Regions from separate parts of the Paenibacillus sp. NPDC058071 genome, predicted to be linked through region 2. Evidence: predicted binding sites of a transcription regulator. Region 2 holds the regulator's gene; the other holds the start of a gene.
What was found. Region 2 encodes Rex, which represses fermentation and respiration genes when NADH is low (regulators of the CRP and FNR family bind a similar motif). Its sites were predicted from a motif close to TTGTGAAATATTTCACAA; they were not measured.
Positions count from the first base shown of each region.

Region 1: ACFVTB_RS01475 (cytochrome ubiquinol oxidase subunit I) is a predicted target of Rex. The motif match lies at 1,420-1,437, and genes of this name have one in related genera.

Region 1 covers NZ_JBHVSK010000001.1:333,443-339,147, forward strand. Annotated here, with positions in the region: gene ACFVTB_RS01470 (cytochrome d ubiquinol oxidase subunit II) at 1-6, opposite strand, end outside; gene ACFVTB_RS01475 (cytochrome ubiquinol oxidase subunit I) at 3-1,370, opposite strand; gene ACFVTB_RS01480 (alpha/beta hydrolase family protein) at 1,840-3,360, opposite strand; gene ACFVTB_RS01485 (M56 family metallopeptidase) at 3,650-5,705, opposite strand, start outside.
Region 2 covers NZ_JBHVSK010000007.1:219,796-225,500, reverse strand. Annotated here, with positions in the region: gene ACFVTB_RS14410 (hypothetical protein) at 1-102, opposite strand, end outside; gene ACFVTB_RS14405 (cell wall elongation regulator TseB-like domain-containing protein) at 213-743, opposite strand; gene ACFVTB_RS14400 (amidohydrolase) at 778-2,079, opposite strand; gene ACFVTB_RS14395 (redox-sensing transcriptional repressor Rex) at 2,060-2,716, opposite strand; gene dinG (ATP-dependent DNA helicase DinG) at 2,713-5,586, opposite strand; gene ACFVTB_RS14385 (hypothetical protein) at 5,604-5,705, opposite strand, start outside.

The DNA of each region.
Region 1 (5,705 bases), on a different contig from region 2:
ACTCATCCGACATGTCCCCCTTTCTTCGCGGGTTGATCCTGTTTCGTCTTCAACCATTTATCCAGCTCGATCTCAACAGGATTATTGTTAAACAAACGTTTCAACACAAGGACGCAAATGACGCCGAGTACGATATACAAGAACAGGAAAACGAAAAATAAAATTCTCACACTCGGTGATGATGTAGCTGCTTCTTCCACGCGCATGTACCCTCGAAGGATCCATGGCTGTCGCCCGATTTCAGCATAAAACCAGCCCATCTCAACAGCCAGGAAGGCAAGCGGTGCACACAGCGCAATGAGACGAAGCAGCCACTGGTTGAACGGATTGCGTTTCTTCCAAAATACAAACAGGAAATACAGAATGGAGATGGCAAGCAGAGCGAATCCGATTCCGGCCATGAGGTCAAATAAATAATGGACTAGAAGTGGCGGACGCTCATCCAGAGGGAATTCCTCCAGGCCAGTCACCTCGGCATTAAAGTCGCCAAAAGCAAGGAAGCTGAGCAGTTTGGGCAAATGAAGCGCGCCTATAATTTCATGCTCCGCATTCAGCCACCCTAATAAAATCAAATCTGCGCCTTTTTCCGTCTCAAAATGCCATTCCGCTGCCGCCAGCTTCTCCGGCTGGTGTTCAGCCAAAAACTTGGCAGACACGTCTCCAGCGAGCGTATTCAGCAAACTGAACACCAGAACAATAGCCATCATCAGATTTAAGCCTTTCTTGTGGTAGGCAGATACACCCTTTCTCAGCATCCCCAGAGCTGCAATGCCGGCTAACAGAGCAGCTACTGTCAGATACGCGGAGCTTAGTACATGGAACACCTTGGAGAATGTCGCTGTATTCAGCATTGCCTGCACGGGATTAACCGCTATAAACTGACCTGCCTCCATGACAAATCCTTCAGGCTGATTCATGAATCCGTTGACGGTTGTAATAAAAACCGCAGACATCCCCGCTCCAGCGACAACCGGAATGGTCAGCAGCCAATGCATATACGGATTCTTGAATCGATCCCACGTATACAAATAAATGCCTAGGAAGATGGCTTCGAAGAAGAATGCGAACACTTCCATGAATAGCGGCAATGCAATGACATTTCCAGCCAGCTTCATGAAATTCGGCCACACCAAAGCAAGCTGCAGGGAAATAGCTGTTCCTGTCACGACACCAACAGCTACGGTAATAACAAACCCTCGTGACCACCTCTTCGCCATAAGTAAGTAATGGGGGTCCTTCTTCCGGATACCAATGACCTCTGCAATAGCAATCATTAGCGGGACGCCTACACCAAGTGTTGCAAAAATAACGTGAAAACCAAGTGTTAATCCGGTCACTAGTCGACTCCATAAGACTGTATCAATCTCCATATCATGCAACCTCCGTTTTCTTTGCCTCTTTCGGCGTTAAATAAAAAGTAAGAGAAAAATTTCACATACTAGCCTGTGTGATTTATTTTAAGCCAACAAATATGATCAAATATGGAGTGTCCTCATCCCTTTCGCAGCTCGTTGTACTTACGCCGGATACAAAAATTATTATATCCTCACTTGAGATCTATACAATTATAGTCACTTCCTTGACATTAAATATTCAAAGAACGATCAACCTTTATTGACTAATATATGAAAATGATATGAATTACCCGTTAGAGCTATTGACCTCTTTACTGTTATATACATCATTGCACGCACTCCTTTTCACGAAAAAAAAGCCGCATTTCATGCGACTTAAATCCGTTGTGAGTATGCTTTTATTTTTTGTCATACAATTATTGAGGCAATTAATAGACAATTAGCACATAATAAGAAAGCCATCGTGTAGGATGGCTTATAGCATCTAGGATATCCCGTAAATTTTTAATAGCGAGGTTACAATCTTCGCCTCTGGAAAGCGGCTATCTGGTCCTTTCATTAAGATTCCGCCTTGATTTTTCAAATGCATATCGAAGAAATCCAGCATATAGGCATTGATAACGGAGTTCGCTCTTTCGGGTGCATTCTTTCCTGTAATCCCCAGCATTTTGAAAACCGGAGAAATGAACTGTACGTCGGCAAAATTCAAATGCTCCGTATTTTCGATATAGAGGAATTGTCCTCCTTCGTCGACTGTTTCGCGCATCCGTTTAAGCTCCAGCTTTTTATCTTCCGTTACTTGCTCCATCCACTCTCTTGTGTTGCCCATACGCTTAAGCTCTGCATCCGTGTAGACCTGGTTATCCATCACCCTTTTTAATCTTTCGAATTCGCTTTCTGAGTTGATGAATAAAAACGGCTTTCCCAAACTATCTCTGTCACGCAGTCGATAAAGCGCTCCATCTAAGTCTATTCCAACCGCGATTCGCGGATCGTAAGATGCGTCATAGGCCGTCGCTCCGCCGATCGAATGACCGAACACCCCGACATGATCGAGATCAATGCTCCCTGCTAGAAGACTTGGAATCTGACCTGATTGGATGAGCTCGAATTGATCCAGCGCTAACGCTACATCGTCGGTTAAAACTTTTCCCAACTTGTCGCGATTACCGCTTTCCGTCCGGTAATCATGGTCGGGTGAGAACAAGTCATCGGTTGTGCTGGTCGTGATTCGACCATCCGGAAACACGGTTGCAAATGTATTGTAGGTGTGGTCGATCACTGCCACAATATATCCGTGACTGGCGAGATTTTCGGCTTGCGACGTGTGGAGGAACCTGGAAGAGCCGTAGCCGGGATTCGCTAGGATCAGCGGGTATGAAGTCTGTGCGGAAGAGACTTCGGCCCCCGTGTAAGCGTGACTGGATACGTACTTCAGATGTTGTAAAGTAAACCCGGGAAGACCATAGTTCGCAGCCATATAACTTAATATCTGGGTATCGGGAATAAAGGGAGCGTACTTGCCGGTGCCAGCTTGAGCCGGATACCATACCTGAACCATCAATTCTCTCTTACCATCTCTGGCTTCGCCGAAAATCTCTTCCCTATTTAGATCCACGAAATGAAAAGTTTGCGTGCCTACCTTAAACTCGCCTGTCAGTTCAGGTAGTTTAAATACAGGAAAAGTATATAGGAGACCGGCTGTTACGAGCAGCATTATCGCTATAGCGGTATAAGTTGAACCCAATATGAATCGTGGGATTTTTTTAGGGCCTTTTTTTCTAAAATAGCTATAACTTGAAATGGCTAAATAAATGATCGTTATGCAATATGGGAAAAATAGCTGAATTCTGTATCCTTCCATCGTCCAATGAACGACCAGTAAAAGTGTGGAAATCCCGCTTGCAATGAATACTGGAATTCTACGCTCTCCTTTTTTCAATAGGACCGTTAAGGCAAACAACCCGATGTTTGACAAAAAAAGCAACAGTTCAAACAGCCTCATCTCGATTCTCCTCTTAAAAAATCTCTATTTTTTGTTTATTCCAATTTTATCCTGTCGGACTGTCCTAAGCCATCGATTTGCCTTACATCAACCTTGCAATTTTGTCATTCAATCTTGCCTGCTTAAATACAAAAAAGCCTGACACATCAGGCTTTCGTCAAAAAAATATGTAGGTAACTTCTAATACGGCTTATACTTTGCTCATCTCATTAACAGGTTTCATCATAACCTAAACGACCAAGCGCAACCCGCTGGGCGAGTTGCGCTTGGTCGTATTTGTTTATACCTGCTATTTTTTCAATCGGCTAATGTCTACAGGTTTCTCCCGAATCAAGGAGGTCACGATCTCATCCATCTCGCGCCCTTCTCCTTGTTTAAACTGCACGAGGTAGCAAACCTCATTTTCCTTCCAGAAATAGCTGTAAAAATCGGGTTCACTTGAGCTGCTCAGCGCCTCGTCAACCTTGTACGGCTCAGTCTTGTATACTTCCAGCCCGGCTAGTTGGACGGCTTTCACCTTCACTTGGAACGGTTGTCCGTCGATCCGCTGGAAAGCGATCTGACCGCTGCTGCGAATCTCCTCGTAGATGCCGTTATTCTGGATTTGCCGGAAGCTGAAGCTTTGTATCCCCTCTTGGCTCTCTACGCTGCGTCTATAGGTAATCGAGAGAACCTTTCTCTGATAGTCCTCCGAGTCCGTCGGATAGCGGAAGTTCACCATCTTCGTAACCATGGCGCTTGATGCCTGGTATTGCCCCTGCAGGTGTAGCGGAAATTTAGGAGCGATGCCCACGGAAGCGGCGGATCTCCGTACATCGTCAGTATCGTAGATCGGTGCAACAAGCAGCGTATCGCTCACATAAGCTTCACCCATGGGCAGGTTCGGTCTCCCCATGGAAGTTGCCATACGGAGAATGCTGGATTCAGATAAATCTGATGGACCGACTTGGTACCGGACGCCTTCATCTTGCCACAAGTAGTATTGCTTCTTGGCTTTTCCGGAGGTCACGCTGATCTTCAGCCCCTTCCACCCATTCGGATTCCAGGACTCCTTCGTCACGATGGCCGTTCTTTCAAACTCCTTGGCCCTTTGCTGTTCCTCCTGCTCAATGCGGACATAAACAGCCTCCAGTCCCTCGCCGTCGTCGACAGCAGATAACGTGAATCTCCCTGTGCTCTTATTACCTTTGCCTTGATTGAAGTCAATTTGAACTTCGCGCCAACGGTCCTCATCCAGCGAGCGCTGCTTCAACCAGACCTCGTGCAGCTTATATCCCTCCGGGAGCTCATAAGGGACTTTGAAGCTGAACCCTGCGACCAGCACGGCCTTATCCATGTTATCATACGTGCGTGACTTCCCATTATCAAACAACTGTCTATCGTCCGAAAACGACATTTGGTCCGCGTAGGGAGCCGTTTCGCTTCGCTTGACCGGATCAGCCGCATTGGTTAATGTCGCTGCGCTCAGAGTCAATACGCCAGCCACTGCGAGCAGCGACAACCGGTAAGACCCTTTCTTAAAGCCGTTAATCATCCGAATTCTCTCCTTCAGCTGATGATAAGTATTTGAATCGAAGAAAGGCAAAACGTAGGGCTTGCTGCGGCTTGCAGAACCGCTTTTCAACACCTCGATCATAGTCATCCCATACGGCGTCGACTCTTTCTCTCCAAGCATCTCGAGCACGCAAGCATCACAAGCCAGCTCCCGGTCCGCCTTCATTCGCCTGAGCGACAGCCAGACCAACGGGTTCATCCAGTGAACGGCAAGCGCAACCCCCCCTAGCATATTCCAGAGCGCATCAAGGCGTCTGACATGAGCCAGTTCATGGAAAATGATGTGAGCGAGCCTTTCCGCTCCAAGCTCTCTGCTCATCCTCTCCGGTATGTAAATTTTGGGGCGGACAAGCCCAAACAAGAACGGACTCGCCGAGTCCTCCCCTCCGGTGTAAAGGGGAACCGGCCTGGGCAGACCAAGCTTTCTCCGGCATTTTTCCATGATCAAGAGCAGCTTCGGGTCTGTAATCTGCTTGTACTTGCGGAAGCTCATGCCAATCCCGTACATGCGTACGATCATAGCCGACAGCAGCGCGATCACCCCAACTAACCAAACCAATGCAGCAATTTTAAGGAGAAGACCTTCTTCCTTCACGGCAGGTACTGCGGAAGTCGGCTGCTCCTTCAGATTCACAGGCTGCCACCCCAAATCCATGCTGGAGGAACGGTCATCAGGCTGAAACACAGGGCTAGGCATAGGCTCAATCGCCTGCTGGGAAGCGCCTGAATTCTGTAAGAACATAGATACAAACAGAGGGTTGTCCATCTGCAATAGTTGAAAGATACTGACC
Region 2 (5,705 bases):
AGGCTTCTCAATAACCATGCGATTATAAATGAACCAGCTTCCAAATAATAAAACGGCAGCTGCGGCCGCTGTAATCAGAACGGGAACAATCCGAATTTTCATAATAAAAATCCCCCTCCCAGTATTCGATATCTATACTCGCGTATATCAACTTTGCTATACGAAAGTATATCATATCTGAACCGCCAGAAGGGGGTGTAAAAACAGGAAGCTTAGCCAGCGTGCTTAGCCGGCAGCTTATACTGGTCAATAAATGTACCGTCGCCAAACTTGTAAAAATCGTAATAATACTTTGTCATGTCTTCTTTGCGCGAATAGTAAACTTCCCAGACAAGTTCTCCGTTTAACGTTCCCGGCTGAATTCGCTTAATATCTGCATCCGGTTTTTGTGCGGAAAACGAAGCAATCAGATTTTCTTTGCCGTATGCTTCCGTCGCTTTGATAATACGCGGCTCCGCCGAAGCAACGGAACCTTCTGCCGTCTCTTCCTTCGACAGTTCAATAAAGACGTAAAGGTCCTCGCCCGCTTCGTTCTTGCCTTCAACGATCCAGTAAGGCTTATCCCATACATACTTCGTCGTCTTGCCGATTTCCGTCAGTCCGGCTGCATTGGCGGCCTGCTGCTGAGCTTGCCGCTCCTCTGACCATGAGCCTGCATGAATCATTTGATAATAAATCAAGGAAGCGCCGATCAATGCGGCCAGCAAAACGCCAATAACGGCCGCCCAACGCTTTGGCGTCATAAACGGCGCCCTCTTTTTCTCCTTGGCTCTCATACTAGCTTTTCAGCAGCCGCTCGAAGCTAGCCGCTGCCTCGTAACGGATCTTTTCCTCATCCATAAACGTGCAGGTTTTATGCTTCACCACTTGACGGCCGTCGACCCATACATGCTGCACGTCTTTGCCGGATGCGGCATAAACGAGATGCGACACGATATCGGTTTGCGGATAGAAATGCGGCTGTTCCAAATCGATAGCGATAAAATCAGCTTTCATGCCTTCGGCCAACGTGCCGATTTGTCCTTCCTGGCCAATCGCGCGAGCACCATACACGGTACCCATACGCAATGCTTCCAGGGCCGGTACGACTGTCGGATCGCCGGAAACGCCTTTGTGCAGCAAAGCTGCCAGATTGATTTCCTGGAACAGATCGAGATTGTTGTTGCTCGCTGCGCTGTCTGTGCCAAGCGAGACGGTAACCCCTGCCTTCAGCATGTCAGGCACTCTTGCTACGCCGCTTGCCAGCTTCAAATTGCTGACCGGATTATGAGACACGGCTACGCCGCGTTCCGCCAGCAAAGCAATTTCTTCGTCATGCAAATGAACTGCGTGCGCGACCAGAGCCGGACGGGAGAAGAAGCCGAGCTTGTCGAGATGAAAGGTCGGACGAATGCCGTAATCTCGAACGTTTTGCTCCACCTCAGCGATCGTTTCGGACATATGCGTATGAAGCGGAAGCTGGTAATCATGCGCAGCCTGTACGAATTTCTCGATATAATCTGGCGGACAAGTATAAGGAGCGTGCGGCGAAATCATCGTCGTAATACGGCCGTTCGCTTTGCCATTCCAATCGCGAGCGAATTGAATCGCATCAGCCAGCTTCTCCTTCTGCAGCTCTTCGGAGCAGAGACCGATAACACCGCGCGTCAAGCAGCCCCGAATACCCGATTGCTCGGTCATTTGCGCCACTTGGTCCATTCGGTCGTACATATCGACGAATGCGGTCGTGCCGGTTTTCAACATTTCGATGATGGCCAGCGCGCTGCCTGCACGAGTATCTTGATCGACGTATTTCCCTTCCATCGGCCACATTTTTTGTTCCAGCCACACTTGCAGGTTCTGATCATCGGAGAATCCGCGCAGCAACGACATAGCAGCATGGCCATGCGTATTGATCAATCCCGGCATGAAGGCCAACTTGCTGCCGTCCAGCGTTTCAACCGATTCACTCAAACCTTGCGGCTCCGCTTCACCGATATATGTAATCCGGTCGTCCGTTACGACCATATGCCCTCTTACTGTCGGCTTTGCATCGTCCATCGTAATGAACAGCCCGTTTTTAATCCAAATTTGACTCATTGTCCGCTTCCCTCTCTCTTTCCAAATAGTAGGCCAGACTTAACAGTTCCCTCGTAAAATCGACATGATGGATGCGAATCTCGTCCGGCACGCGCAATATAGCCGGAGCGAAATTCAAAATGCCTTCAATTCCTGCCTCAACGATCTGATTGGCGACGTTTTGCGCCTCGAAAGCCGGCACGGTAATGATGCCAAGACGAATATTCAATTCCTTGACCGTCTCAGCGAGCGCCTCGATCGGCAGCACGGTCAAATGATTGATTTGTGTGCCGATCTTGGAAGGATGCACGTCAAAGACAGCTGTTATTTTCATATTGTCGTTAGAATACTTGTTGTAGTTGCACAGGGCATGGCCCAGATTACCGGCGCCGACGAGCGCAACGTTAATTTTCTGATCAAGCTTTAAGATTTGCCGGATTTTCTCGATCAAATAAGTGACGTCGTAACCAATGCCCTTGCGTCCGAAATCGCCGAAGTAGGCAAGATCCTTGCGGATCTGCGCCGGATTGAGATCGAGCTTTATGCCTAGCTCCTGTGACGATACAGTCTGAATTTCGCGGTAATACAATTCGTTTAGCACTTGCAAATAAATCGGCAGCCGTTTGACTACGGCTTCGGAAATTTTCGTCTGCTTCACAAAGGCTCCCCTTCCTTAACGGCGCTTTCATTTAACCATTCCCGTATTCTCGGCACCATCTGATCGGTATGCATCGTTTCGATTTTCGGACCGGGCAGCGAATAAAGAAAATGTTTGCCGTAATACGATTCAATGACGCGCGTATCGTACAAAATAACGATTCCTTTATCCTTAGCCGTGCGCACAAGCCTTCCAAAGCCTTGCTTGAACCGGATGACCGCTTGCGGAACAGACAGCTTCATAAACGGATTTTGGTTTTGCTTTTGCAGCAGTTCGGACTTAGCTTCGATCAGCGGATGATTCGGCGGTTGGAATGGCAGCCTTACGATTGCAAGGCAAGTCAACGCATCGCCCGGAATGTCGACCCCTTCCCAGAAGCTGCTCGTCCCGAGCAGCACCGATTCCGGCTGTTGGGTAAATCGACGGGTCAGCTTCGTCCGGTTGCCGCTGTCGATCCCTTGCCCAAGCACCTGAATGCCTGCTCCTGCAAGTGCCTCCTTCAACGGCTCGTACGTTTGCTTCAGCATTCGGTAGGACGTAAAGAGTACAAGCATTCGCCCGCGCGTCTCTTTTGCCGTCTCTGCGATTGATTGTACAAGCATCGTCACAAAATGAGGCTCAGTTGCAGCGCCTTTTAGCGTCGGAAAGTTGCGCGGAATCATAACAAGCGCTTGTTCACGGTAATTAAACGGAGAAGGAAGCTGTACGGTTCGCAATCGATGATTTTCCTCGAATCCGGTTAGTCCAAGCTGCTCCTCCGCATAAACGAACGATTTTTGCACCGATAAAGTTGCGCTCGTCAAGACGACGCTGTCTTTTAAATTGAAAAAATATTGCTGCAGCTGACTGCTGACATCGACCGGAACCGCGTATAAGTGAACGGAACGATAGCGATAAGTGGTGCTCGCTTCGATCCAAAATACGTCGTTTGACTCCCCGATCTTCATAAAATGTTTCAAATCGTCGCGAACGCGGGTCAAGTCGCGAACTGCTCCATTCAGATCGGTAAGCAGTGCCTGTATTGAAAACTCATCCAGCTTGTCTTTGATCTCTGAGGACATCTTCTCTAGAGACTTAATCATTTTGCTCAGCTCTGTCGTAATGTTGGTCTGAACAGTTAATGCATCGTCCCATCCCGCCGGAAGCTGCTCCGCCTTTAGCCGACAAACGGTTTGACCCGCTTCCGCCCCATTGCTATCCGAACTTTGACCGACAAAGCTGTACAACATTTCGAACAGCTTATCCCAATGCTCCTTCACATCCGAGAAAGCTGGAATAACAGTATCAATCGTCTCCGCCCAAGCTTGTGCGCGATCTTCTCCCTCGTTCTGCACTTTATGCCGAAGCGTCGGCAGCAAACCGCTGCGATGATCTTTAAACAGATGATTGAACGGATGAATAAGCGAATTATAGCCCAATTGCATGCCGAGATGCTTGCTCGCTACCTCTTCAACATGATGCGCTTCATCGATAACCAAATGGCTGTAGGACGGGAGCAGCCGGTGATCGGCTCTGATGTCCGTAAAAAGCATCGAGTGGTTCGTTATGCACACATCGGCGATATTGGCTTCATGCTTGGCGCGATGATAGTAGCAGCGCTTAAACCATGGGCAAGCCCGATTCAAGCAAGAGTCCGCATCGGAAGCAACCGTCGACCAGAAATCAACGCCTTTGCTGCCCAAATTCAGCTCTTCTTGATCGCCCGTCTCCGTTTCTCCCAGCCAGACCACCATTTGCGAGGCGGTAATGGCGTCGTCGATCGGCGAAACCATATCTCTTGTATTAATTTTATTCTCAAATTTGCGCAGGCATAAATAATTGCCTCTACCTTTGAAAACGGATGCACGAAATTCAAACGGCAGTACATCCTTCAATAGCGGCAAATCGCGGCTGCGAAGCTGTTCTTGTAAATTTATCGTATGCGTACTGACGATGATTTTCTGATCGTGCTGCACACCGTAAAAAAGCGAGGGAATTAGATAACCTAACGATTTCCCAGTACCTGTCCCCGCTTCGATCAGCAAGTGCCTGTCGCTGTTCATGGCATCGAACACTTCCCTGAACATCGTCGTCTGCGCTTCCCTCTCCTCATAATTCGGGAACTTCTCCATAAATTTCGTTTTCACGCTATCCAAGTATTGATCAAACGTCATATTTTGCAGCGATTCGTCAGAAGTTTCTTGGCGCGCAGGCTGTTCGTCCGTCCATTCGCCCGCTTTCAAAGCGAACTGATTGAAATAATCGTAGTCGTTCGTTTCGAAGACGGCTTGTTGTTCGACTTGCTGGAGCGTTGAACCGATAAACCAGCTCAGATCGCTTCCATTGTCGATAAGAAAGGATAGCCGCTGCAAAGTGAGCAGCGGCAGCTTTCTTAGCTTACGGACCGATTCCGCGAACAGATGCGCCGTAGCCATCGCGTCGCTATCCGCGCGGTGATGTTGATCATGCGTAATGCCGAAATAATCCGATACAACGCCTAGCTGGTAACTGGTAATGGAAGGATATAAAACGCGGAGAAGCTCGATGGTATCGAGCTTTCGTCCGGTAAAGGCATGGTAGCCGCTGCGATCGAGCGCTTGGTTCAAAAAACCGGCGTCAAAGCCGACGTTGTGCGCAACAAGCACACAATCGTCCAGCAGCGGAATGAGCTGCATCAGCACTTCGTCGATAGCCGGGGCGTCCGCCACCGTATCCGCGTCGATGCTTGTCAGCTGTGTAATAAAAGCGGGTATTTCTATTGTAGGTTTAACAAAGGAGTTAAACGTCTGCTCGACCTCAAGCTCGTCGTTTAAAATAACTAAGCCGACTTGCAAAATTTCGTCGCTGACGCTATGTCCCGTCGTTTCCAAATCCAAAACTGCGTATTTCATCAATAATCCCGATCTCCTCACAAGCAGCAAAGCTCGGTACTACCGAAAAATAATGACAATTGCTGCGGCGTTTCTTGGCAACATTTCAAATTGGCCAGCGAATCCTTGAAGCTTGGGCA